One region of the Modestobacter sp. L9-4 genome, then DNA from elsewhere that is predicted to be linked to it. Evidence: predicted binding sites of a transcription regulator. Region 1 holds the regulator's gene; each other region holds the start of a gene.
What was found. The regulator LexA, encoded in region 1, represses DNA repair genes until DNA is damaged. The targets are predictions, from matches to a motif close to TCGAACANNTGTTCGA.
Positions count from the first base shown of each region.

Region 1 (7,678 bases):
GCGCAGGCTGGTCTCGCGCTGCGGGCTGCCGACGGCGCCACGGAAGTACTTCGTGGTGACGATGTTGGTGGCGTTGATGCTCCACTCGGAGGGGAACTCGACCCCGCGCTGCTCGAAGTTGATCGAGCCGTCCCGCCAGTTGGTCATGACGACGTCGCGGCGCTCCCACACGACCTCGTCGTAGGGGTGCACCCCAGCGGTGGTGAAGACCCGCTTGACCTTCAGGCCCTTCCCCCGGGTGGGGGTCTTGCCCGCGGTGCGGCGGTTCCGGCTGGGAGAGAGGCGGTCGGCTGTCTCGGTCAAAGCGTGCTCCCCTGGTGAGGCGTGCTGAACTGGATGGCTGCAGGTCCGGCGGTTGCCGGGAGCCGGTGGTGTGGGTGTCCCGCGGGGCGGGAGCGCCGCGACCGGGTGGTCGGGCAGGTCGGGCAGCTGGTCGGGCGGGTCAGCCGGTCGGCGCCCCGGCGGCTGCGCCGTCGGGGCCGGCGGGCGGGCCGTTGTCGGCGACGTCGGGCCGGAGCCGCTTGAGCTCGGCGATCTCCTTCTCGAAGTCCGCGGCCGAGGAGAAGGACCGGTAGACGCTGGCGAACCGGAGGTAGGCGACCTCGTCGAGGTAGCGGAGCGGGCCGAGGATGGCGAGGCCGACCTCGTTGCTGGGCACCTCGGCGGAACCGGTGGCCCGCACGGCGTCCTCGACCTTGGCGGCCAGGACGGCCAGCTGGCCCTCGTCGACCGGGCGCCCCTGGCAGGCCCGGCGCACACCGGCGATGACCTTGTTGCGGTCGAAGGGCTCGCTGACGCCGCTGCGCTTGACGACGGCGAGCACCGGCTCCTCCACCGTGGTGAAGCGCCGCCCGCACACCGGGCAGGACCGGCGGCGGCGCGTGCTGGCGCCCTCGTCGGTCTCCCGCGAGTCGACGACCCGGCTGTCGGGGCTGTGGCAGAAGGGGCAGCGCACCGGGGCACCTCCTCGATCGGCGGGCCGCCGGAGCGACCGTGGTGACGCGCCCTGTGGACCGGCCGGGGGACATCCGGTGGATGTCCTGGGGCTGACCTGGGGACGCGCCTGTGGAGAGGAACTACATCTCTGTCACACAAGATGTTGGGGTGAGGTTAGCCCCGCACCACTACAGGTACAACCCCTGGGCCCCGGCGCGTCTTCCTGAGACGCACCCGCCCCGCCCGTACCAGGCACTTTCCCCGGACACGCCGGGCGCAGCGCCGGTCAGGGCAGCTGGAGCTCGGCGCCGGGCAGGAGGTCGACGCTGTCGAGGCCGTTGAGGGCGACGATCGCGTCGATCACCGCGCGCGGGTCCTCCTCGGGCGCGACGGCGCGGGCGATGGACCACAGGGAGTCCCCCGACCGGACGACGAACGTGTCGGAACCGGCCAGCTGCAGGCCGCTCTCCCGGTTCATCTCGACGTGCACGACCGTGGCCGCGGCGAGGGACAGCCCGATCGCGATCGACAGCCCGGCGACCACCCGCTGACCGCGCGCGGTGAGCCGCAGCGGCGGCGGCGGCCGGCGGACCCCCGACCGCTCCCGTCCCGCCGCGGGGCGGGGCTCGGTGGCGCAACCGCCACGGACGGCCCGCCCGGCCGGGAGCCCGTCGAGCCGCGCCGGGCGGGCCCCCGGGCGGGCCGCGTCGCGCCGGGCGGTGGCGGGCGCGGCCGGCTGCGGCCCACGGCCGGTCGCCGCCGGGACACGGGCGGCGACCCGGCGGGCTGCGGCCACGGGCCGCCACGGCGACGGCGGCGTGGGCGCCGGTACGGGTGCCCCGGGGGCGGAGGACACGGAGGCGGCGGACACGGGGACGGGGGCGTCGAGCTGCTGCGGGCTGACCATCGGGGTGCTCCTGGAGGTCTGGCGGTGGGACGTCGTCGGGCGTCCGGCGCGAGCGGGCGGTCCCCCCGAGGCCGGCCACCGGGAGGTGGTCGCCTCGAACGCCTGTTCGAATCGAACGTCTGTGCGATGTCTACCGCATCCCTCCGACAAGTCCCACCCCTGACGCGCGACATCTTCGAACAGGTGTTTGAACAACACCGGTGTAACCCGCTACCGTGACACCGAGATCGCTGACCGGACAGCTCTCCCGGCCCCAGGCGCCGGGTGGGCCACTGGGTACCGCTGCCCCGGCAGCCGGACGAGGAGGACACATGGCGGCCGACGGCCCCACGGCAGGCGGCACGAGCCCCTCGCGACGCACCCGCGCGACGGCCCAGGCCGCCGACGCCACCACCGGGACCGGGGCGGTGGCCGCGGTCCGCGAGTTCCCCGACCGCGGGGAGGCCGGCGACGGCCTGACCCAGCGTCAGCGCCGGGTGCTCGAGGTCATCCGCGACTCCATCGACCGCCGCGGCTACCCGCCCTCGGTCCGCGAGATCGGCGAAGCCGTCGGGCTGTCCTCGGCCTCCTCGGTGGCCCACCAGCTCTCGGTGCTGCAGCGGAAGGGCTGGCTGCGCCGCGACCCGAACCGGCCGCGCGCCCTGGACGTGCGGATGCCCGGTGAGACCACCGTCATGGCCGAGTCGCCCGCCGAGACGCAGGCCACCGCTGCTGCTGCCGACGAGACGAGCAACCCGCGGCCCACGTACGTCCCGCTCGTCGGGCGGATCGCCGCCGGTGGCCCGGTGCTGGCCGAGCAGGCGGTGGAGGACGTGTTCCCGCTGCCCCGCGAGCTGGTCGGCGAGGGCACGCTCTTCATGCTCAAGGTCGCCGGTGACTCGATGGTCGAGGCGGCCATCTGCGACGGCGACTGGGTCGTCGTCCGTCAGCAGCCCACCGCGGAGAACGGCGAGATCGTCGCCGCGATGATCGACGGCGAGGCGACGGTGAAGACCTACAAGCGCCGCGACGGCCACGTCTGGCTGATGCCGCACAACCCGGCGTACGAGCCCATCCCCGGCGACGACGCGACGGTGCTCGGCCGCGTCGTCACCGTGCTGCGCCGGGTCTGACCAGTCGGCCCACCGCTGCCCCTCGGGCAGCGGTGGGCCACAGCGGCACCACCAGGGCCCCCTCGCAGGCGAGGGGGCCTTCGTCAGGCCTGGCGACGGCGGAACCGGCCGCCGATCCAGATGAGCCCCGTCGCCACGCCGGCGGCGATCAGCCCGGCCGTGACCGGACCGACCGGACGGGACGGGTCGGCGGCCTCGGCTGGCGCCGCGGCGGCAGCACCGTCGTCCCCGGCTGCGGGCGGCGCGGGCGCGAGGTCGCCGGCGACCGGCACCAGGGTCACCGCCGCCGGCAGGCTCTCGCTGCTGACCAGGAGGCTCCGCTCGTCACCGGCGAACGCGATCGCCTCGCCCTGCGGGGAGTCCGGCAGCGGCACCCGCACCGGCGACCCGCTGAGCGCCCCGGTGACGTCCGAACCGGTCAGCGGCCACACGTAGGCGTCGGTGTAGGTGCGCAGGGCGATGCGCTGCCCGTCGGCGGAGACCGCTCCCCCGGTGACCAGCAGCTGGCCCGCCCGTCCGACCGGCCCCCCGGGCGTGCCGGTGAGGGTGAAGCCCATGCCGAGCACCCGGGTCATCGGCACCGTCGCACCGTCGGCCAGGGGGGCGTCGGGCCGGTAGACCGAGCTGGCGCCGAGCACCTCCTTGGTCACCAGGTACGGCGTCCCGTCCGGGGCCAGCAGGAGGGCCTCGGCGTCGTGCGCACCGTCGGGGTAGGTCAGCCGGGTCAGCGTGCTGCTGCCGTCGGTGCGCAGCCCGATGAGCGCGACGGTCTCCCGCTTCTGCTCGTTGTCCCCGGTGTCGGCCAGCCAGACCGTGCCGTCGGCGCCCACGGCGAGGTCCTCGGGGTCGTAGGGGTCGACGTCGGCGGTGCGCACCTCGCCGACCGTGCACGCGCCGTCGAGCGCGTAGACCTCCACCCGGTCGCCACCGTCGTTCATCGCCAGCATGCCGTCGCCCACGCCCACCAGCCCGGAGAGCTCGGGCAGCCGCGGGTCGGTGATCTCGCACCGCGTGGTGGGGGCGCCGTACGCCTCGGCCGCGACGGCCGGGGACACCGGCAGCACGACCAGCAGGCCCAGGGGTGCGGTCAGCGCCGCGCCGGCCACCCGGGTGCGGCGGCGGGCGCGGTCACGACGGCTGTCGGCCCGCTCGAGCACGGGCCCAGCGTGACACCGGCAGCGTGTCGAGCGCATGAACCACGCCCAACAGCAGCACGCCGACGGCCAGCCCGGCCAGCACGTCGCTGACCCAGTGGAAGTTGAGCGCGACCATCGCGATGCCGCTGACGAAGGGTCCCGCGACGGCGAGCAGCCGGGCGGCCCGCTGCACCCACGCCGGCAGCCCGAACTCCACGGCCTGCCAGCGCGCCACGCCCCACATGAGGACCGCGTTGGTGACGTGACCCGACGGGTAGCTGCCGCCCCCGCGGTGGAAGTACGAGCCGGGGTACTCCGGGGCGGTGCGGCCGGTGCCCCACTTGAACGCGTAGACGACGGCGGTGAGCAGCACCAGCGCGGCCAGGATCCGCAGCGCCGGTACGTACGTGCGCCGCCGGACGGCGGTCCAGGCGACGAGCCCGGCCAGCACGATGAGGACGGTGCCGCGGCCACCGGCCTGGGTGAACACCCACACCGGCCAGTAGAGGGCGGAGTGGCGCAGGTCCCAGCCGTCGACGACGCCGGACACCCGCAGGTCCAGCGCCTCCAGCACCCCACCGGTCAGCAGGTCGACCGTCACGGCCACCAGGACGACGGCGGCGACGGCGAGCAGCCACCACGGCGGGCGGCCGGTGCCGGTCACCGGCGCGGCGGCGTCCTCGGGCCGGGTCAGCGGTCGCGACGCTCCGCTGCTGGCCACCGCGTCACCGTACCGGCCCCGACCGCGCGTCCCGGGAACGCAGCAGGGCCGCGCCGCGGTGCGGCACGGCCCTGCTGCTGACCCCGCCGCACCCACCGGGCGGTGGTGGCGGGGTCCTCGCTCAGACCTCGAGGGCCGGTGCGGGGTAGGGCTCCAGCAGGGCGGCCAGCCCCGCGTCGACCTGCGCCACCAGCCGGGTGCCCTCGGCCTCGTGGACCTCCTCGAGCACCTCGCCGTCCCGGTGCACCTTGGCGACCAGGTCACCGCGGTCGTAGGGCACGAGCACCTCGACGTGCACGGCGGGGTGCGGCAGCCGCGCGGCGATCACGTCGCGCAGCGCCTCCAGGCCCTCACCGGTGCGGGCGGAGACCCAGACCGCGCCGGGCAGCGCCTGGCGGAGCAGGAGGACGTCCTCCTCGCTCATCGCGTCGACCTTGTTGACCACGATCAGCTCGGGGACCGAGGAGGCGTCGATGTCGGCCAGCACCGTGTGCACGGCGTTGATCTGGCCCAGCGGGTCGGCGTCGGACCCGTCGACGATGTGCAGCAGCAGGTCGCTGGCCGCGACCTCCTCCAGCGTCGACCGGAAGGCGTCGATCAGCTGGTGCGGCAGGTGCCGCACGAAGCCGACGGTGTCGGTGAGCGTGTACTCCCGGCCGTCGACGGTCTCCGCGCGCCGGACCGTGGGGTCCAGGGTGGCGAAGAGCGCGTCCTGCACCAGCACACCGGCGTCGGTGAGCTGGTTGAGCAGGCTGGACTTGCCGGCGTTGGTGTAGCCGGCGATCGCCACGCTCGGCGTCGCGTTGCGGTCGCGGGAGTTGCGCTGCGTCGTCCGGGCGGTCGACATGCCGGCGATCTCCTTGCGGAGCTTGCTGACCCGGGACCGGATGCGGCGACGGTCGGTCTCGATCTTGGTCTCACCCGGGCCACGGGTGCCGATGCCGCCACCGCCGGCGACACGACCACCGGCCTGCCGGCTCAGCGACTCACCCCAGCCACGCAGGCGCGGCAGCATGTACTGCATCTGCGCCAGCTCGACCTGGGCCTTGCCCTCCCGGCTGGTGGCGTGCTGGGCGAAGATGTCCAGGATCAGCGCGGTCCGGTCGACCACCTTGACCTTGAGGATCTTCTCCAGCTGGTTGAGCTGGCCGGGGGTCAGCTCGCCGTCGCAGATCACGGTGTCCGCGCCGGTGGAGGCGACGATGTCGCGGATCTCGTTGGCCTTGCCCGAGCCGACGTAGGTGCCCGCGTCGGGCTTGTCGCGGCGCTGCACGAGGGCCTCGAGGACCTCGGAACCGGCCGTCTCGGCGAGGGCGGCGAGCTCGGCCAGCGAGCGCTGGGCGTCGACGGCCGTCCCCTCGGTCCAGACGCCGACCAGCACGACGCGCTCGAGGCGCAGCTGCCGGTACTCGACCTCGGTGACGTCGGTGAGCTCGGTGGACAGCCCCGCCACGCGGCGGAGCGCGCTGCGCTCCTCGAGCGCGTAGGACCCCGGCGTCTCGCCCGGCAGGTCCCACTGAGAAGGGGTGGTCGTGTCGCGCGACCGGCCGGCCTTGTCGGCCCGGTCCTCGGCGTCGGCGAGGATCGCGCGGTTCTGCGGTGTCGTCATCGTCTCCAGCGTGGCATGCCCCTGCGAGCGGGGCGAGTGAGTTGTCGTCATCTTGTCCGTTACAACACCTCAGAGCTCCGGGTGCATCCCGAGGTAGAGCGACCACTTCTGCCCCTCGGGGTCCGCCGGCCGGGCGACGAACTCGTCGAGCAGCTCCTGCACCCGGTCCTCCAGCTCGGCCTTCTGCGCCGGGGTCAGCCGGAGCGCCAGCCGGGTGCTCTCCAGGCGCTGCTCCCCCACCTCGGCCACCTCCTCCAGGAAGGCGCCGAGCGCAGGGTCCTTCCTGGGCCCCGGCCCACCGGCGTTGTCCATGTGCCAGCTCTTGCCGGTCGCCCGGTAGGGCACCTCGCGGGCCCCGCGGGGGCCGCGGCGCTCGGGCTCGGCGGCCAGGAACCCGGTCTCGCGCAGGGTGCGCACGTGGTGCAGCACGGTGGCCGGGTTGCGGCCGAGCCGGGCGGCGAGCTCCTTGTTGGTGAGCGCGGTGTCGCGGCACAGCCGCAGGATCCGCAGCCGGACGGCGGAGGCCAGCGCGCGCGCCTCGGCGTCGGTGGCCGGCCGCCGCTCCTCACCCGCGGGTCCGCTCACCCCGCCAGCCTAGGACGACGCGCCGCAAAGCGATTGACACTCCCCAATCACTGCCACCAGGCTGCGCCCGTGACCACCGACCGGAGCCTGCTGCGGCACCGCGACTTCCGTCAGCTCTGGGCCGCCGAGACCGTGAGCCAGGTCGGCACCCAGGTGACGATGCTGGCCCTGCCGGTCATCGCGGTGACCCTGCTGGACGCCACCCCGCTGCAGATGGGCGTGCTCACCGCCCTGGAGACCGCCGCCTTCCTGCTCGTCGGGCTGCCGGCCGGCGCCTGGGTGGACCGGTGGCGGAGGAAGCGGGTGCTGGTGACCGCCGACCTCGTGCGCGCGGTCGTGCTCGCCACGCTCCCGGTGGCGTACCTGGCCGACCTGCTGAGCCTGGGCCAGCTGTTCGTCGTCGCGGCGGTCACCGGCACCGCGACGGTGTTCTTCGACGTGGCCTACCAGAGCTACCTGCCCGCGCTGGTCGACCCCGACCAGCTGGTCGACGGCAACGGCAAGCTCGAGGCCAGCCGGGCGGTGGCGCACGTCGCCGGCCCGGGCGTGACCGGCGTGCTGCTGCGGGTGCTCGGCGCGCCCCTGCTGGTCGCGGTGGACGCGGTCTCCTTCCTGCTCTCGGCGCTCCTCATCGGCCGCATCCGCACGCCCGACGCGGTGCCCGACCGGGCG
Region 1 is NZ_CP077800.1:968,868-976,545, forward strand. It holds gene KUM42_RS04475 (vitamin B12-dependent ribonucleotide reductase) at 1-303, opposite strand, end outside; gene nrdR (transcriptional regulator NrdR) at 443-955, opposite strand; gene KUM42_RS04485 (LysM peptidoglycan-binding domain-containing protein) at 1,223-1,843, opposite strand; gene lexA (transcriptional repressor LexA) at 2,155-2,955, shown strand; gene KUM42_RS04495 (hypothetical protein) at 3,039-4,112, opposite strand; gene KUM42_RS04500 (phosphatase PAP2 family protein) at 4,084-4,812, opposite strand; gene hflX (GTPase HflX) at 4,934-6,421, opposite strand; gene KUM42_RS04510 (transcriptional regulator) at 6,491-7,006, opposite strand; gene KUM42_RS04515 (MFS transporter) at 7,076-7,678, shown strand, end outside.

Region 2 (7,678 bases), 1.3 Mb from region 1:
CGCCGGAGCTGCACCTCGGCGTCCCGGACGGTCGCCGTCTCCACCCCCGCCGGCGTGAAGCCCGAGCGACGCGCGACCGCCTCGCTGGCCGTGTTGCCCAGGATCGTCTTGAGCACCACGCGGTCGTGGCCGACGTCGAGCGCCCAGCGGGTCAGCTGACGGGTCGCGGCCGTGGCGAGTCCGCGTCCCCGCCCCGCGGGGAGCAGGGCGTAGAAGACCTCGGGGTCGCGCTGACCGTTCATGGCGATGCCCGCGGTACCGGCGACGAGGCCGGTGGGGTCGCGCACGACGTAGCGGCCGCCGGTACCGGCCGCGGCTCCCCGGGTCCTGGTCTCGATGCGCGCGCGGGCGCCGGTCTCGTCCAGGTCGGGTGGGTACCTCGTCCAGCGCACCACGTCGGGCACGGCGGACAGCGCCACCTCCACCGGCCAGTCGCCCGGCGTCATCAGGCGCAGGTCGGCCCGGCCGTCGGTCAGCTCGGTGGGGAGTGCTCCCCGCAGCGTGTCGGCCACGGCTCATCGTGCACCGGGTCACCGCTCGTCCCGAGTCGGAGGACCGGGCTCACGGTGTGCCGGCTCCGCGGTGGTCGAGGACGGGCACCGGGTCGGCGTCGGCGACCGGGGGAGTGGTGGTGTCGAGCGGGTGGGCGACCTCGTCGGCGCGCAGCCGGGCCGCCACGATCGCGGCCACGGCGAGCAGCGGGGGCACCAGGCCGGCCAGGGCGAAGGTGGCCGGGACCCCGATCACCCCGCTCACCGGACCGGCCAGCGCCATCGAGACCGGCAGGAAGGCCAGCGAGACGAAGAAGTCCAGGCTGGACACCCGGCCGAGCATCGCCGGGGGCACGCGGCGCTGCAGCAGGGTGCCCCAGATGACGGTGGCGCCCTGGAAGGCCGCCCCGGCGACGGCGGCGGCGAGCACGAACAGCCACAGCTCGGTGGCCACGCCGAAGACCGCCAGCGGGAGGCACCCCGCGCCCCACAGCATGATCATCACCGTCAGGTAGCGGCGCGGCAGCGGCCGGGAGGCGACGGCGAGGGACCCCACCGCCCCGGCGATCCCGAACGAGGCCAGGACCAGCGAGTGCTCCGAGGGCCCGCCGCCGGTCTGCTCGCGCAGCGCGAAGGGGGTCAGCACCTCCAGCGGGCCGAGCACGACGAGCACCATCAGCGAGGCGAACACCAGCGTGGCGAGCAGCCACGGGGTGGCGACCATGTAGGAGAAGCCGGCCCGGACGTCGTGCAGCAGTGCGGCGACCGGGTGGCGGGCCGGTCCGCCGGCAGCCGCGGCCTCGGCGTCCAGGTCGCGGCGCACCGGCGTGGCCGGCAGCCGCAGCAGCGCCAGGACCGCTCCCAGCGCGGCCACCGCGGTGACGAGCAGGGCCGCGCCGGGGGAGGCGGCCGCGACGATCGCCCCGGCCGCGGCCGGGCCGGCGGCCTGCGTGAGCAGCGGCCGGAGCACCCCCTCCAGCCCGTTGGCGGCCAGCAGCTCGTCGGCGGGCAGCAGTGCGGGCACCAACGCCGAGTAGGCCGGGTAGTACAGCCCCTGGGCCAGGCCGATGAGCAGCGAGGCCACCACCAGGTGCCACAGCTGGAGCAGCCCGGCCAGCGAGAGCGCGGCGACCACGCCGGTCGCGCCCAGCTCGGCGGCGGCGACGACCAGCAGCAGGCGCCGTTGCGGCACCCGGTCGGCGAGGGCGCCACCGAGCAGCGTGGTCAGCAGCATGCCCACGGCCGTGCCCGCGCTGACCAGGGACAGCGCCGCCGGACCGCCACCGAGCTCGATCACCTGCCAGACCACGGCCAGCAGGTACAGGCCCGAGGAGGTCAGCGTCAGCACCAGCGAGACGGCCAGCCAGCGGTAGGCCGGGCGCCGGAGGGGCGTCAGCGCACGGGGCAGGGCGGGCACCGGTCCAGTCGACACCGGTGCGGGCGCGCGGCGCAAACGAGTTGGTGTCGACCGTCGGTGCAGTGGCTGTAATGACACGGTCGTGGACACGGCCGTGTCGGCTTGACGTCCGAGACCCGTCTCCGGTCTACTCGACGTGTTCGAACACGTGTTCGAACACCGGTGGGTCCGCTCACCGGCCCGGGCCGTCATGCCTTCCCCGCATGCGCTTCCCCGCCGGGCCGGGGTGTGGGCCGGTCGGTGGGGCGAGGAGTTGGGGAGTCTGTCATGAGCCGAGTGCTCGTCGGGGCCGGTGGCCGCGTCGGTGAAGAGGTGCAGGTCGAGCAGGGGTCGACGGGGCCGGCCCAGTTCTGGCGCGGCGAGACCCGCTACGTGGTGGGGGAGCTGCTCGACTCGTGGGTGGAGACCGCCCCCTGGTGGCAGCCCGACCCCGCCGGCCGGGGCGCGTCGCTCGACCTGGTCGCCACCCGGCAGGTCTGGCGGGTCGAGGCCTCGCGGGCCGGGCGCTCGCGGATGAGCTCCGCCGGGGTGTTCGACCTGTCCTGGGAGCCGACGGCCGGCCAGTGGCTGCTCGTCCGGGCGCACGACTGATGGGCGCCGCCCGGGTCCTGCCCGCCCCCGAGCAGGAGGAGATCCCGTTGCCCCCGGCCCTGCCCTCGGCCGCCGCCCAGCTGCTCGGCCAGGCCCACCGCGGGCTGGCCGAGGCGACCGGCAGCCCCGACGCCGGCTGGCGGTACGCCACCGCGCACCTGGCCGCGCTGCGCGCCGCCGCCGCGGTGCTGGCCGCCCGCACCCAGCCCGACGCCGACGCCGGCCGGCGCCGCCCCCGCAGCGCCTGGGTGCTGATCAGCCAGGTCGCCCCCGAGCTGGGCGAGTGGGCGGCGTTCTTCGCCGCCGGGGCGGCCAAGCGGGCCGCTGCGGAGGCGGGGCTGACGCACGCGGTCACCGAGCGGGAGGCCGACGACCTGGTCCGCGACGTGCGCACCTTCCTCGGTGTCGTGGAGACGACGATCAGCCGGCCGGCGCCGCCCCCGGCGCCGGTGCGCCTGCGGTCGATGGACGGCGGCCGTCGCCGGCCCTCCGCGTCGTGAGTGACCCCTTCGTCCACCTGCACGTCGCCTCGGGCTACTCGATGCGGCACGGCGCCAACCACCCGGCCGACCTGGTCACCCGGGCGGTCGACCACGGCATGGGGGCCCTGGCGCTCACCGACCGCGACGGCCTCTACGGGGCGGTCAAGTTCGCCCTCGCCGCCCGCTCGGCGGGCATCCGCCCGCTGTTCGGCGTCGACCTGGCCGTCGACCCGGTGGCCGGCGGCGAGCCCGGTGAGTCCGGGCGCACCCGCGCCGCCGACCTGCACCGCGCCCGCCACCCGGCCGGCCGCCGGGCGCCGGCGCGCGGCGGGGCCAGCGTCGACCCGCGGCTGCCCCGGGTCACCTTCCTCGCCAAGGACGGCGCCGGCTGGCGGTCGCTGTGCCGGCTGACCAGCGCCACCCACCTCGCCGGCACCCGCGGTGAGCCGGTCAGCTCGCTGACCCTGGCCGGGGAGCACGCCACCGGCCTGCTGGCGGTGCTCGGGCCCGGCTCCTCGGTCGGCCGGGCACTGGCCGACGGTCGCGCCGACCTCGCCCGGGCCCGGCTGGCCGCCTGGCGGTCGGTGTTCGGCCCCGGCCAGCTGGTGGTCGAGATCGTGCACCACCGCGGGCAGGGCGACCGCTCCCGCGCGCAGGCGCTGTTGGCGCTGGCCACCGAGGCCGGTGTGCCGGCGGTGCTCACCAACGCGGTCCGCTACGTCGACGCCTTCGACGCGCCCACCGCCGACGTCCTCGACGCCGCCCGCCGGCTGGTGCCGCTGGGGGAGCGGCACGTCGACCGGCGCACCGCCGAGGGCCACCTGAAGTCGGGCAAGGAGATGGCCGAGGTCGCCGAGGACATCGCCGGCCCCGACCGCGACGTCGCCCTGCGGCTGATGGAGACCACCGCCCGGATCGCCGAGCAGTGCGCCGTCGACGTCCGCGAGGACCTCGGCATCGGCACCGTGCGCTACCCCGAGCTCGACGTGGTCACCACCGCCGCCGAGCGCGGCATGGGCCCCGCACAGGTGCTGCGGGCCCGGTGCGAGGCCGGCTTCGGCCGGCGGGGGATGACCCCCTCGGGTGCGGTGCGCGAGCGGCTGGAGTCCGAGCTGGGGGTGATCGAGCAGCTGGGCTACCCGTCCTACTTCCTCACCGTCGCCGACGTCGTCGCCCTGATCAAGGAGCTGCGGGTGCGGGCCGCGGCCCGCGGCTCGGGCGCCGGCAGCCTGGTCACCTACCTGCTGGGCATCTCCGACGTCGACCCGATCCGCTACGGCCTGCTGATGGAGCGCTTCCTCTCCCCGCTGCGCCACCAGCTGCCCGACATCGACATCGACGTGGAGTCCGCCCGGCGGATGGAGGTCTACGACGCGGTGATCGACCGCTTCGGGGCGCACCGGGTCAGCTGCATCTCGATGATGGACACCTACCGGGTGCGGCACGCCATCCGCGACGTCGGTGCCGCGCTCGGGCTGCCGCCGGCCGAGGTCGACGCGGTGGCCAAGGCGTTCCCGCACATCCGGGCCAACCAGGTGCACGCCGCGCTGCGCGACCTGCCGGAGCTGCGGGCCAGCCGGATGGGCTCCAAGCGGGGTGGCGGCAACGGTGACCTCGACCTGATGTTCGACCTGGTCGCCCGGCTCGACGGGCTGCCCCGGCACATCGCGCTGCACCCGTGCGGGGTGCTGCTGTCCGACGCGACGCTGCTGGACCGCACGCCGGTCGAGAGCAGCTACCTGGGCTACCCGATGAGCCAGTTCGACAAGGACGACGTCGAGGAGCTGGGGCTGCTCAAGCTCGACCTGCTCGGCATCCGGATGCAGTCGGCGATCGCCCACGCCATGGACGAGGTGGCGCGCGTCGACGGCGAGGAGCTCGTCATCGACGAGGTGCCGCGCGACGACCCGACCACCTTCGAGCTGATCCGCAGCACCCGCACGCTGGGCATGTTCCAGATCGAGTCACCGGGGCAGCGGGAGCTGGTCGGCAAGTTCGGTCCGCAGACCTTCGAGGACCTCATCGTCGACATCTCGCTGTTCCGCCCGGGGCCGGTGAAGAGCGACATGGTCACCCCGTTCCTGATGGCCCGGAACGGCTGGCGCGACCCGGTCTACCTGCACCCGGCGCTGCAGCCGGCGCTGGAGGAGACCGCCGGGGTGGTGGTCTTCCACGAGCAGGTGCTGCAGATCGTGTCGGTGATGACCGGCTGCGACCTGGCCAGCGCTGACGAGGTGCGCCGTGCGCTCGGGGAGAAGGACGCCCACGCCGAGGTCAAGGCGTGGTTCGCCCCCCGGGCGCTGGAGGAGGGCTACGACGTCGAGGTGGTCGAGAAGGTGTGGGAGGTGCTGGTCGCCTTCGGCTCGTTCGGCTTCTGCAAGGCCCACGCCGCGGCCTTCGCGCTGCCCACCTACCAGTCGGCCTGGCTCAAGACCCACCACACGGCGGCGTTCCTCGCCGGGGTGCTCACCCACGACCCGGGCATGTACCCCAAGCGGCTGATCCTCGACGACGCCCGCAACTTCGGCGTGGCCGTGCTGGGGCTGGACGTGAACGCCTCGGCCGGCAGCTACCGGATCGAACGGGTCGACGGCGGCGGTGCCCACGACGGACCGGCCGACCCCGACCCGGAGCCCGACGAGGACGGCGGGGTGGAGCTCGTGCCCCGGCCGCCGTGGATGCCCGCGGCGATGCCCGAGCCCGGGCGGTACGGCATCCGGCTGTCGCTGGCCGACGTGAAGGGGATCAACGACGAGGAGCTCGCCCGGATCGTCGAGGGGCAGCCCTACCGGTCCCTCACCGACTTCTGGAACCGGGCGAAGGTGTCCCGGCCGGTGGTGGAGCGGCTGGTGCTGGCCGGCGGGTTCGACTCGATCTACGGGTTCGGGGTGCGCGACAGCGAGGGCGGGCGGCCGGCCCGGCGCCGCGAGCAGCTCACCCGGCGCGACCTGCTGCTGCAGATCGGCGAGCTCGACCGGTGGAGCCGCAGCGGGGCGAGGGCCAGCAGCACCGGCCAGCTGGGACTGGACCTGTTCGGCGCCGACAGCGGTGCCGAACCCGGGCTGTTCGACGTCGGCGAGGCCGGGGAGGACACCGGCCAGCCGGAGTTCGTCAGCTCCGGGCTGCCGGAGTTCACCGACGCCGAACGGGTGCGCGCCGAGCTGGAGGTGCTGGGGCTCGACGCCAGCCGGCACGTCATCGAGTTCTACCGGCCGTTCCTGGCCGCGCTCGGTGCGGTGCCGGCCGCCGACCTGCTGCAGTGCCGGAGTGGTGCGGAGGTGCTGGTGGCCGGGGTGAAGGTGGCCACCCAGACCCCGCCGATCCGGTCCGGGAAACGGGTGGTGTTCGTGACCCTCGACGACGGCACCGGGTGTGCGGACTCGACCTTCTTCGAGGACGTGCAGGGCCCCTACGCCTCGACCGTCTTCCACTCCTGGCTGCTGGTGGTCCGCGGGGTGATGCGCCGCACCGGGCCGCGCGGGGTCTCGATGCGGGCCACCGGCGCCTGGGAGCTGCCGGCGCTGCACGAGGCGTGGGAGGCCGGCGGCATGGCCGCGGTCGCGGAGCTGATGGCCACACCGGGGGAGTACACCGAGCAGGCGATCAGCGGGGCGGCGGCCTCCTACGGGCCCCGGCCGGTGGTGGTCCGGCCGGTGCTCGTCCACCCGACCGGCTTCCGCATGTCGCCCTACGCCGACATCAAGCCCGCCGGCGACGACGCCGCGACCGCGATCCGCCGCGCGGCGGCCGAACCCCCGCGCAAGCTCTGGCACTCCAGCCCCGGCAGCTCCGGCCACTGAGCTCTGCACCCCCACGGCCCAGGACCCGGCGACTCCTGGGCCGTGGGGGTGCAGGCCGTTGGGGTGCGGGCCGTGGTGGTGCGGGCCGTGGGGGTGCAGGGCTGTGCGGGTGCAGGGCCGTACGGGCGCAGGCGTGCCCGCCGCCGGGCCCGGCGCAGCTGCTCGCCGGGTTCGGCTGGGGGCGCACCGCGGGCGGCACTAGGCTCCGCGGGGTGTCGACCCCTCCCGCCGTCGCGGCGCAGGCTCCGGCCCGGACGGCGGCGATCTGGGCCGCCCTCGACCCGCTGGTCACCGCCGGCCCACCCCTGCGGGTGCTCGACCTGGGCGGGGGCAGCGGCATGTTCGCCGTCCCGCTGGCCCAGCTCGGCCACCAGCTGACCGTCGTCGACCCCAGCGCCGACGCCCTGGCCACGCTGCACCGCCGGGCTGCGGCTGCCGGCGCCGGCGACCAGGTGCGCGGCATCCAGGGCGACGGCGACCGGATGCTCACCGCGCTGCCCGAGGGCGACCTCTTCGACCTGGTGCTGTGCCACTTCGTGCTCGAGGTGGTCGACGACCCGGCCAGCACGCTGACCCAGATCGCCGGGGTCCTCCGCCCGGGCGGCCGGCTGTCGATCGCCTCGGCCAACCGGGCCGGCGCCGTCCTGGCCCGCGCCGTCGGCGGCCACCCGGTGGAGGCCCGCGCGCTGCTCACCGACCGCGACCCGGCTCCCGCCCGCTCCGGCCCGGCCCGCCGGCGGTTCAGCCCCGAGGAGCTGCTCTCCCTGCTCGCCGCTGCCGGGCTCGAGCCGGGTGAGTGGCGCGGGGTGTCGGTGGTCGCCGACCTGCTCGGTGCCTCCTCCGGCGCCGACCAGGCCGCGCTGCGCGCCCTCGAGCTGGCACTGGCCGAGGCCTCGC
Region 2 is NZ_CP077800.1:3,907,226-3,914,903, forward strand. It holds gene KUM42_RS18540 (GNAT family N-acetyltransferase) at 1-512, opposite strand, end outside; gene KUM42_RS18545 (MFS transporter) at 562-1,908, opposite strand; gene KUM42_RS18550 (DUF6504 family protein) at 2,176-2,499, shown strand; gene KUM42_RS18555 (SAV_6107 family HEPN domain-containing protein) at 2,499-2,999, shown strand; gene KUM42_RS18560 (DNA polymerase III subunit alpha) at 2,996-6,781, shown strand; gene KUM42_RS18565 (bifunctional 2-polyprenyl-6-hydroxyphenol methylase/3-demethylubiquinol 3-O-methyltransferase UbiG) at 6,994-7,678, shown strand, end outside.
Region 2: the regulator LexA is predicted to act here: its motif matches at 2,049-2,064, upstream of KUM42_RS18550 (DUF6504 family protein).

Region 3 (7,678 bases), 210 kb from region 1:
TTCCCGCAGCTGCGCCGGGCACGACCGGGCGTTGGGGCAGCGGATGTCGGCGTCGCCCTCCTTCTCCGGGCGCAGCTCGGTGCCGCACTCGGGGCAGTGCGTGGGGAAGACGAAGGCGTGCTCGGAGCCGTCGCGGGCCGCGACCACCGGCCCGAGCACCTCGGGGATCACGTCGCCGGCCTTGCGGATGACGACGGTGTCGCCGATGAGCACGCCCTTGCGCGTGACCTCGCTGGCGTTGTGCAGCGTGGCCAGGCCGACGGTGGACCCGGCGACCTTCACCGGCTCCATGTAGGCGAACGGCGTCACCCGGCCGGTGCGGCCGACGTTGACCTTGATGTCGAGGAGCTTGGTGGTGGCCTCCTCCGGCGGGTACTTGAAGGCGATCGCCCAGCGCGGGGCTCGGCTGGTGGAGCCCAGCCGGCGCTGCAGGGAGACCTGGTCGACCTTGACCACGACGCCGTCGATCTCGTGCTCGACGGAGTGCCGCGCCTCGCGGTAGCGCTCGATGTAGGCCCAGACGGCCGGGAGGTCCTCGACCACCTCGTAGCGGCTGCTGGTGGGCAGCCCCCACGCCGCGAGCTGCTCGTAGGCCGCGGACTGGGTGGCCGGCTCGAAGCCGCGGCGGGCACCGAGGCCGTGCACGACCATGCTCAGCGGGCGCTTGGCGGTCTCGCGGGCGTCCTTCTGCCGCAGCGAGCCGGCGGCGGCGTTGCGCGGGTTGGCGAAGGGCGCCTTGCCGGCCTCGACCAGCCCGGCGTTGACCTCGGCGAAGGCGGCGACGGGGAAGAACACCTCGCCCCGCACCTCGAGGAACTCGGGGACGTCGTCGCCGGTGAGCTGCTGCGGGACGACGGCCAGCGTGCGCACGTTGGCGGTGACGTCCTCGCCGGTGACGCCGTCGCCGCGGGTGGCCGCCCCGGTGAGCCGGCCGTTCTCGTAGACCAGGTCGATGGCCAGACCGTCGACCTTCAGCTCGCACAGCCAGCCCGCGCCCGTCGCGCCGTCGCGCTCCGCGCGGCCGGCCCAGGCCGAGAGCTCGTCGGAGCTGAAGACGTTGTCCAGGCTCTGCATGCGCTCCGGGTGGGTGACCGGGGCGAAGGTCGCGCCGAAGCCGCCGTTGACCTTCTGGCTGGGCGAGTCGGGGGTCAGCAGCGCCGGGTGGGCGGCCTCCAGCGCCTTGAGCTCGCCCATCCGCTCGTCGTACTGACCGTCGCTGACCAGCGGAGCGTCCTGCACGTAGTAGGCGAAGGCGTACCGGTCGAGCTCCTCGGAGAGGTCGCGGTGCCGGGTGCGCGCATCGTCGGGGACCTCGGTGAGGTCCTCCCGGTCGACGGCGGCCTCGACCGCGGGCTGGTCGGGTCCGCCGACGGCTTCCTGCTCCACCTGGTCCGCGCTGGTCACGGTGGGCACGGTATCCGGCGGGTCCGACGGGAAACCGGCTGCGCGCGGCGGTCACCCGACCGGTGGACGTCCACCCCTGGCCCGCGACCGGTCTCACTGCTGACCACGGTGCCGCATCATCAACCCGATGTCCGTACTGGCGCTCGTGGCGGCCCCGTTCCCCGCGGGCAGTGGCGGGGGCAACGCGCCGATCTGGCTCGTCGCCCCTTTCATGGCCGTGATCGTCGGCGTCCTGTTCGTGCGCGTCATCCGGCGGCACTGATGCCCGTCCCGGTGGTGTGCGCGTTCTGCGGCGCCGATGCCGACGGCGGTCCGGTGGACCCGTGCGCGTTCGTCGTCGTCGCGCGGTGGCAGGAGCCACTGCCGGACCAGCGCGAGCAGCAGTTCTTCGCGCATGCCGAGTGCCTGCGCGCACGACTGCACCCGGACGTCGCTCCGCTGGCCCGCGTCCTGGACGTCGGTTGGGACGGCGAGGACTCGTAGTCCCTAGAGCAGCGGACCGATCAGGATCTCGGTGCCGTCGGGTCTCCAGGTGCGCCAACGATGACCCGGCGGTGCTCCAGCGTCACGCTGGACGCGGAAGCCGTGGTGGACCTTCGTGTGGTGGCGTTCGCAGAGCAGCGCGGAGTTGTCCAGTGACGTCTCCCCGTCGTTGATCCACTCGACGAGGTGGTGGACGTCGCACCAGTGCGTCGGCGCCCCACAACCGGCGAACACGCAGTGCCCGTCGCGGTTCTCCACCGCCCGGCGGAGGTGCGGCGGGACCACCCGGTGGGTGCGGCCGACGTCCAGCGGCAGCCCGTCGGGGCCCAGCACGATCCGGGTCACCGTCGAGTCGCAGGCGACCCACCGGGCGCGGGCGGCCGACAGGGTCGCCCCGAACCCGGTACGGGCGGCGTCCGGGCCGGTCGAGGGGTCGACCAGGTCCTCGATGTCGACGGTCACCACGACGTGTGGCTTCACCGTCCGCAACGTCGGTAGACCTCCGGCGGCGAGCTGGTTGTCGCACAGCTGCACGAGCGCATCGGCGTTCTGCTGCGCGCGTGTGCGGTCGTCGCCCTTCGGGCGGTCGGCCTGCACGATCGACTCGATCGCCGCCTGCACCTTCTCCCCGCCCACGACGTCGAGGTCGAACCGGCCCGTGACGGTCCCGTCGGCGTGCCTGGCGATCGTCAACCGTCGCCCCTCGGTGGGGTCCGGCTCGATGCCGTCGGGGTCCAGCGCGTCCTCGAACGCCTGCACGGCCGCGACCAGGGAGTGGTACGGCGCCGCGCTGGCGACCGCCGTCCAGGCCTCGTCGAACGGCGCCAGGTCGATGCCCTGCTCGGCCGCCTTCGCGAGCTCGACCGGCCCGACCACCTCCGCGACCACGTTGAGCTGGGCAGCGGTCACGTCACCGTCAGCGAAGCCGGCCGCCAGCGCCGGGAAGTGCTCGAGCGCGCGGCCCGACCGCACGACCCGCGACGCCTCCGCCGGCGCCAGCCTCGCGTGCCCGACCAGCCACGACCGCATCGACTTCAGCCCGTCGTGCTCGGCTGCCTGCGTCAGCTCCCCGTGCCGCACGGTGCGCGTCAGCTCCGCACTCGCGCGGTTGACCACCTGGACCAGGAACGCCGTCCGGTCCAGCACCTGCCCCTCGGACAACCCGTGCAGGTCCTCGACCGCCAGGGCGTCGAGAGCCGACTGCAACTCGCTCACGACACCTCCTCCGCCGATCGAACACGTGTTCGAAGTCTACCCGTCAGACGGTGGCCCTACAAGGCGAAAGTCCAGGTCAGGGCATCGTCCACGGGTCTCGACGACGTCGCGGGCAATGCCGTGGACAGCCCCGGGACAGTGAGTGCGTGCACCCCGAGCTCGAGCGCGCCCTGCGACCGGTGCTGGCCGACCTGCAGGCCACAAGCACCCCCGTCCCACGGATCGAGGACAGCGACTGGTCCGGTGACGCGCACCGACCCGGGGCGATGCTCTGGAGCCCGGACGGCAGCGGCCGCGGCGTGGCCACGAGCCTGGGCCGGCCGCAGGCCGAGCAGGTGGTCGACGTCGCCGACCAGGTGCAGGAGGGGGCGGTCGAGGAGCTGTGGGGCAGCGCCCCGACCAACTGGCCAGCGTGCCCGCACCACCCGACGACGCACCCGCTCGAGGCGCAACTGCACGACGGTGCCGCCTGGTGGGTCTGCTTGCACCACGGGACGGCGGTCAGCAAGGTCGGTCGCCTCGGCTGACCCTCACTCCGGGACCAGGTACCTCGCCGCCTCACGGACGTGGCGCATCGCCGTCCGGGCGTAGGCGGGGCTGGCCCCGGCCATGCCGCAGGCCGGCGTGAGCGTGACGGCGGTGGACAGCTGCTCGGCCGGGAAGCCGAGCTCGCGCCACCAGGCCTGCAGGCGGCTGGCCGTCGCCTTCGGGTTCGGCAGCGTGGTGTCGGTGCCGGGGACGACGCCCACGAGCAGGTGGGTGCCGGCCTCGACGGCGGTCCCGACGGCGTCGAGGTCCTGCACCATGCCGAGGTCGAAGGAGAGACCGTCGGCGCCGGCGGCGCGGAAGAGGTCCAGCGGCGCCCGGTTGGCGCAGCAGTGCACGACGACGGGCACCGGCACCCGGGCGACGAGGGCGGCGAGCTGCTCCTCGACCACGTTCGACTCGACGGCGGAGAGCTTGCCGAACCCGCTGATCGTCGGGAGCCCGCCCTGCAGGACGGCGGGGACCGACGGCTCGTCGAGCTGGACGACGACGCGGGCGCCGGGCACCCGGGCGGAGACGGCGGCCACGTGCGCGGCGATGCCCTCGGCCAGCGACTGGGCCAGGTCGCGGCGAGCGCCCGGGTCGACCACGGCGCGGTCACCGCGGGTGCGCTCGAGCCCGGCGGCCAGCGTCCACGGCCCGGCGACCTGGACCTTGAACGGGCCGACGTAGCGCTCGGCGACGTCGAAGAGCGCGTCCATGTCGCGGTCGAGCATCTCCTGGGCCCGGCGCAGGTCGTTGCCCGCGCGCGGGACGAGCCGCCAGCCGGCCGGGGTGAGGTCGACGGCGATGTCGACCAGCAGCGCCGCGGTCCGGCCGAGCAGGTCCGCGCCGGCGCCGCGTCCGGGCAGCTCGGGCAGGTGCGGGAGGTCCGGCAGCTCGCCGACGACCAGGCGCACCGCCTCGACCGGGTCGGTGCCGGGCAGGGACCCGACGCCGGAGGCCGGCCCCCACGGTGTGGGGACCGGCCTCAGGTCGTCGGTGCTGTCGGGCTCGCTGCTGTCGTGCGGGTGATCAGTCGGCGAGGCCACGCCGACGACGGTAGCCCGCCGCCGTCAGGGCGACCCCGCCCGCCAGCAGGGCGCCACCGACGCCGAGCATCGACCCGACCGGGGCCCCGGTGTAGGCCAGCTCGGCACCGCCCGTGCCCGACCCGCTGCCACCGCCGGCGACGACGGACCCGTGCGTGGCGGGAGCAGACGTCACCGGGACGACGCCCTTCGGCCCACCGACCGGGGCGGCCGGACCGGCAGGACCCACCGGGCCGGGCTGACCCGGCTTGCCGGGCTCACCGGGCTGACCAGGGTGGCCCGGCTGACCGGGCTGCCCGGGCTGACCGGGCTGACCCGGCTGACCCGGCTGACCGGGCTTGCCGGGCTCACCCGGCTTGCCGGGCTCACCCGGCTTGCCGGGCTCACCGGTCGCCGGGCACTCGAAGCCGGCGCCCTCGACACCGAGCGCGCCGCTGGTCCCGGGGACGGAACCGACCGGGGGCACCGGTCCGGTGCCCGCGTCCAGGCCCGCCGCCGGCTCCGGCGTGGCGAAGGTGGCGGCCTGACCGTGGTCAGCGGCCGGCGCCGACACCGGGGAGTTGGTCTCGAAGTAGGTGACGGCGCTGTCGACGTCCACCGGACCGGCGACCGGCCCGATGCCGCGCTCGTCGCCGTTGGTGAAGGAGGTGAAGCCGTCACCGCCGGCGATGAGGAAGGAGTTGGCCGCCACGCGGTACTCGGCGGTCAGGTCGAGGGGCTCGCCCAGGACGGTGATCGACGTGGGGTCGATCCGCTGCCCGTAGGGCTTGCTCAGGTCGTAGCGGTAGCTGAGCCCCTCGGACGTGCCCAGCCGCAGCGTGCTGTTGCGCGGGCCGTTCCCCGTCGTCGTGCCCGGGGAGACCTGCTGGAACTGCTGCTCCAGCACGCCCCGCACGTCGGCACCGGTCAGCGTGGTCGTGTTGACCGTGTTGCTGAACGGCTGGACGTTGAACAGGTCGGCGTAGGTGACCTCGCCGGCCTCGATGTCGGCCCGCAGCCCGCCGGGGTTCATGAACGCGATCACCGGGTCGCCGAAGGCGGGATCGGCCTGCACCGACTCCAACTGCGCCTGGGCGACCAGGTTGCCCAGGCCGGACTCGGCCGTGCGGTCGTCCCGGAAGACCGGCGGGGTCGCCGGGTCGTTGTCGGTGTCGACGAGACCGCCGGGCCGCGCGATGGTCTCGGTGGCGTCACCGACCCTGCGGTCGCCCTTCTCGGCGGCCAGGTCGGTCCAGTAGTCGACGATGCCGGCGATCTCGGCGTCCTCGTCGTCCCGGACGTTGTAGCTGCTCTCGGCCCGGTAGTCGGCGCAGAGCCGGTCCACGTCACCGGTCTCGCCGTCGAGCACGAGCCGGATGTCGGTGAGCATGCGGCCGTAGTACTCGGCCTGGGTGACCAGCCGCGGCTGGCCCGCCGGGTCGGTGAGCATGCAGTTGTAGCCCTGGTGGCTGTGGGCGCTGACGATCAGGTCGACGGCGGGGTCGGTCGCGGCGTTGACGTCCACGATCGAGCCGGTGAGCTGGTCGCAGCCGTTGGGGTCCGCGCCGTTCGTGCCGGTGTTGTCCCCGCCCTCGTGGACCAGCGCCACGATCGCCTCGACGCCCTGCGCCTGCAGCTCGGGCACGTAGCGGTTGATCGACTCCGCCTCGTCGAGGAACTCGACGTCGGAGATGCCCGTCGGGGAGACGATCGTCGGGGTGGTGTCGGTGACGACGCCGATGAAGCCGATCGACTTGCCGCCGCCGGCCTCGACGACCGCGTACGGCGGCAGCATCGGCTCGCGGGTGCCCTTGTCGACGACGTTGGCCGCCAGGTAGGGGAAGTCGGTGCCGGCGAAGGGCTGGCCGGTGCTGTCGGTGAAGCAGCCGGTGACCCCCACCTCGACGCCCTCGCAGGCGGCGACGTCGTCGGTCGCCGTGGCGTCGGTGGCCCCGGAGATGCGGCGCAGCTCGTCGGTGCCGCGGTCGAACTCGTGGTTGCCGACGACGGAGACGCTCACGCCGAGTGCGTTCATGACCTCCAGGGTCGACTCGTCGCGGACGGCCGCGGACTCGAACGGCGAGGCGCCGACCAGGTCGCCGAGCCCAACGAGCAGGGAGCCGTCGGCACTGCCGCCGTCGGCGAGGAACTGCTCGCGGGTCCGGCCCACGGTGGCGGCCAGGCTCGCCGCACCACCGACCGCGACGGACTCGTCGTCGGCGGTGCCGTAGGCGCCGTCCGCACCCGGCAGCGTCGCCTTCCCGTCGTTGCCGGAGGGCTGGTTGATCCGCCCGTGGAAGTCGTTGAACGTCATCAGCTGGACCGGGACGTCCGCGGCGACGGCCGCGGTGTCGACCTCGGCCGACGCCGTGGCGGGCAGCGCCAGGACGGCGGAGGACGCCATCACCAGGACTGCGAGGGACAGGCGCGTTCTGCGCACGGAGGTTCCTCCAGGACAGGCGTCAGCGGGCCGCCGGGACGGTCCGCTGCGCAGAGCTGACGAGCCAGGCCGAGGAGCCAGGCACGCATGGACCGGTCGGGACCGATCCGTCACAGCACGCTAACGGTCCGCTACGAGTGAGCCAAGGGGCAGCTGTGAATGGACCGCAGTCGTTAACCTGCCCGCCACGGACCCCGCGACGCTCCCCGGCAGCTGGCCTGCCGTGTCCGCACCCGGTCCGGGCGAGGCGTCCCTGCCGTCCGCCCCGTGGCCGGGAGCTCCTCCCGCGGGCATCGGCCCCGCCCCCGGCCACGGCGCCTCACAGCACGGTCACCGACTTGGCGAGGTTGCGCGGCTTGTCGGCGTCCCGGCCCAGCACGACGGCGACGCAGCGGGCCAGGTGCTGGAGGGCGACGACGCTCTCCAGCGGTCCCCAGGCCGGTGCCGGCCCGGACAGCACCGGGAACGTGTCGGTGTGCCCTGAGCCCACCCGGATCACCCGGGCACCGCGCGCGGCGAGCTCGGCGGCCGCGCTGGCCAGCCGGGCCGGGTCCCCGCTCTCCAGCAGCAGCACCGGGGT
Region 3 is NZ_CP077800.1:1,176,438-1,184,115, forward strand. It holds gene ligA (NAD-dependent DNA ligase LigA) at 1-1,404, opposite strand, end outside; gene KUM42_RS20110 (hypothetical protein) at 1,532-1,666, shown strand; gene KUM42_RS05460 (hypothetical protein) at 1,666-1,887, shown strand; gene KUM42_RS05465 (HNH endonuclease signature motif containing protein) at 1,891-3,102, opposite strand; gene KUM42_RS05470 (hypothetical protein) at 3,249-3,629, shown strand; gene KUM42_RS05475 (methionine synthase) at 3,633-4,679, opposite strand; gene KUM42_RS05480 (bifunctional metallophosphatase/5'-nucleotidase) at 4,663-7,098, opposite strand; gene glmS (glutamine--fructose-6-phosphate transaminase (isomerizing)) at 7,418-7,678, opposite strand, start outside.
Region 3: the regulator LexA is predicted to act here: its motif matches at 3,120-3,135, upstream of KUM42_RS05465 (HNH endonuclease signature motif containing protein).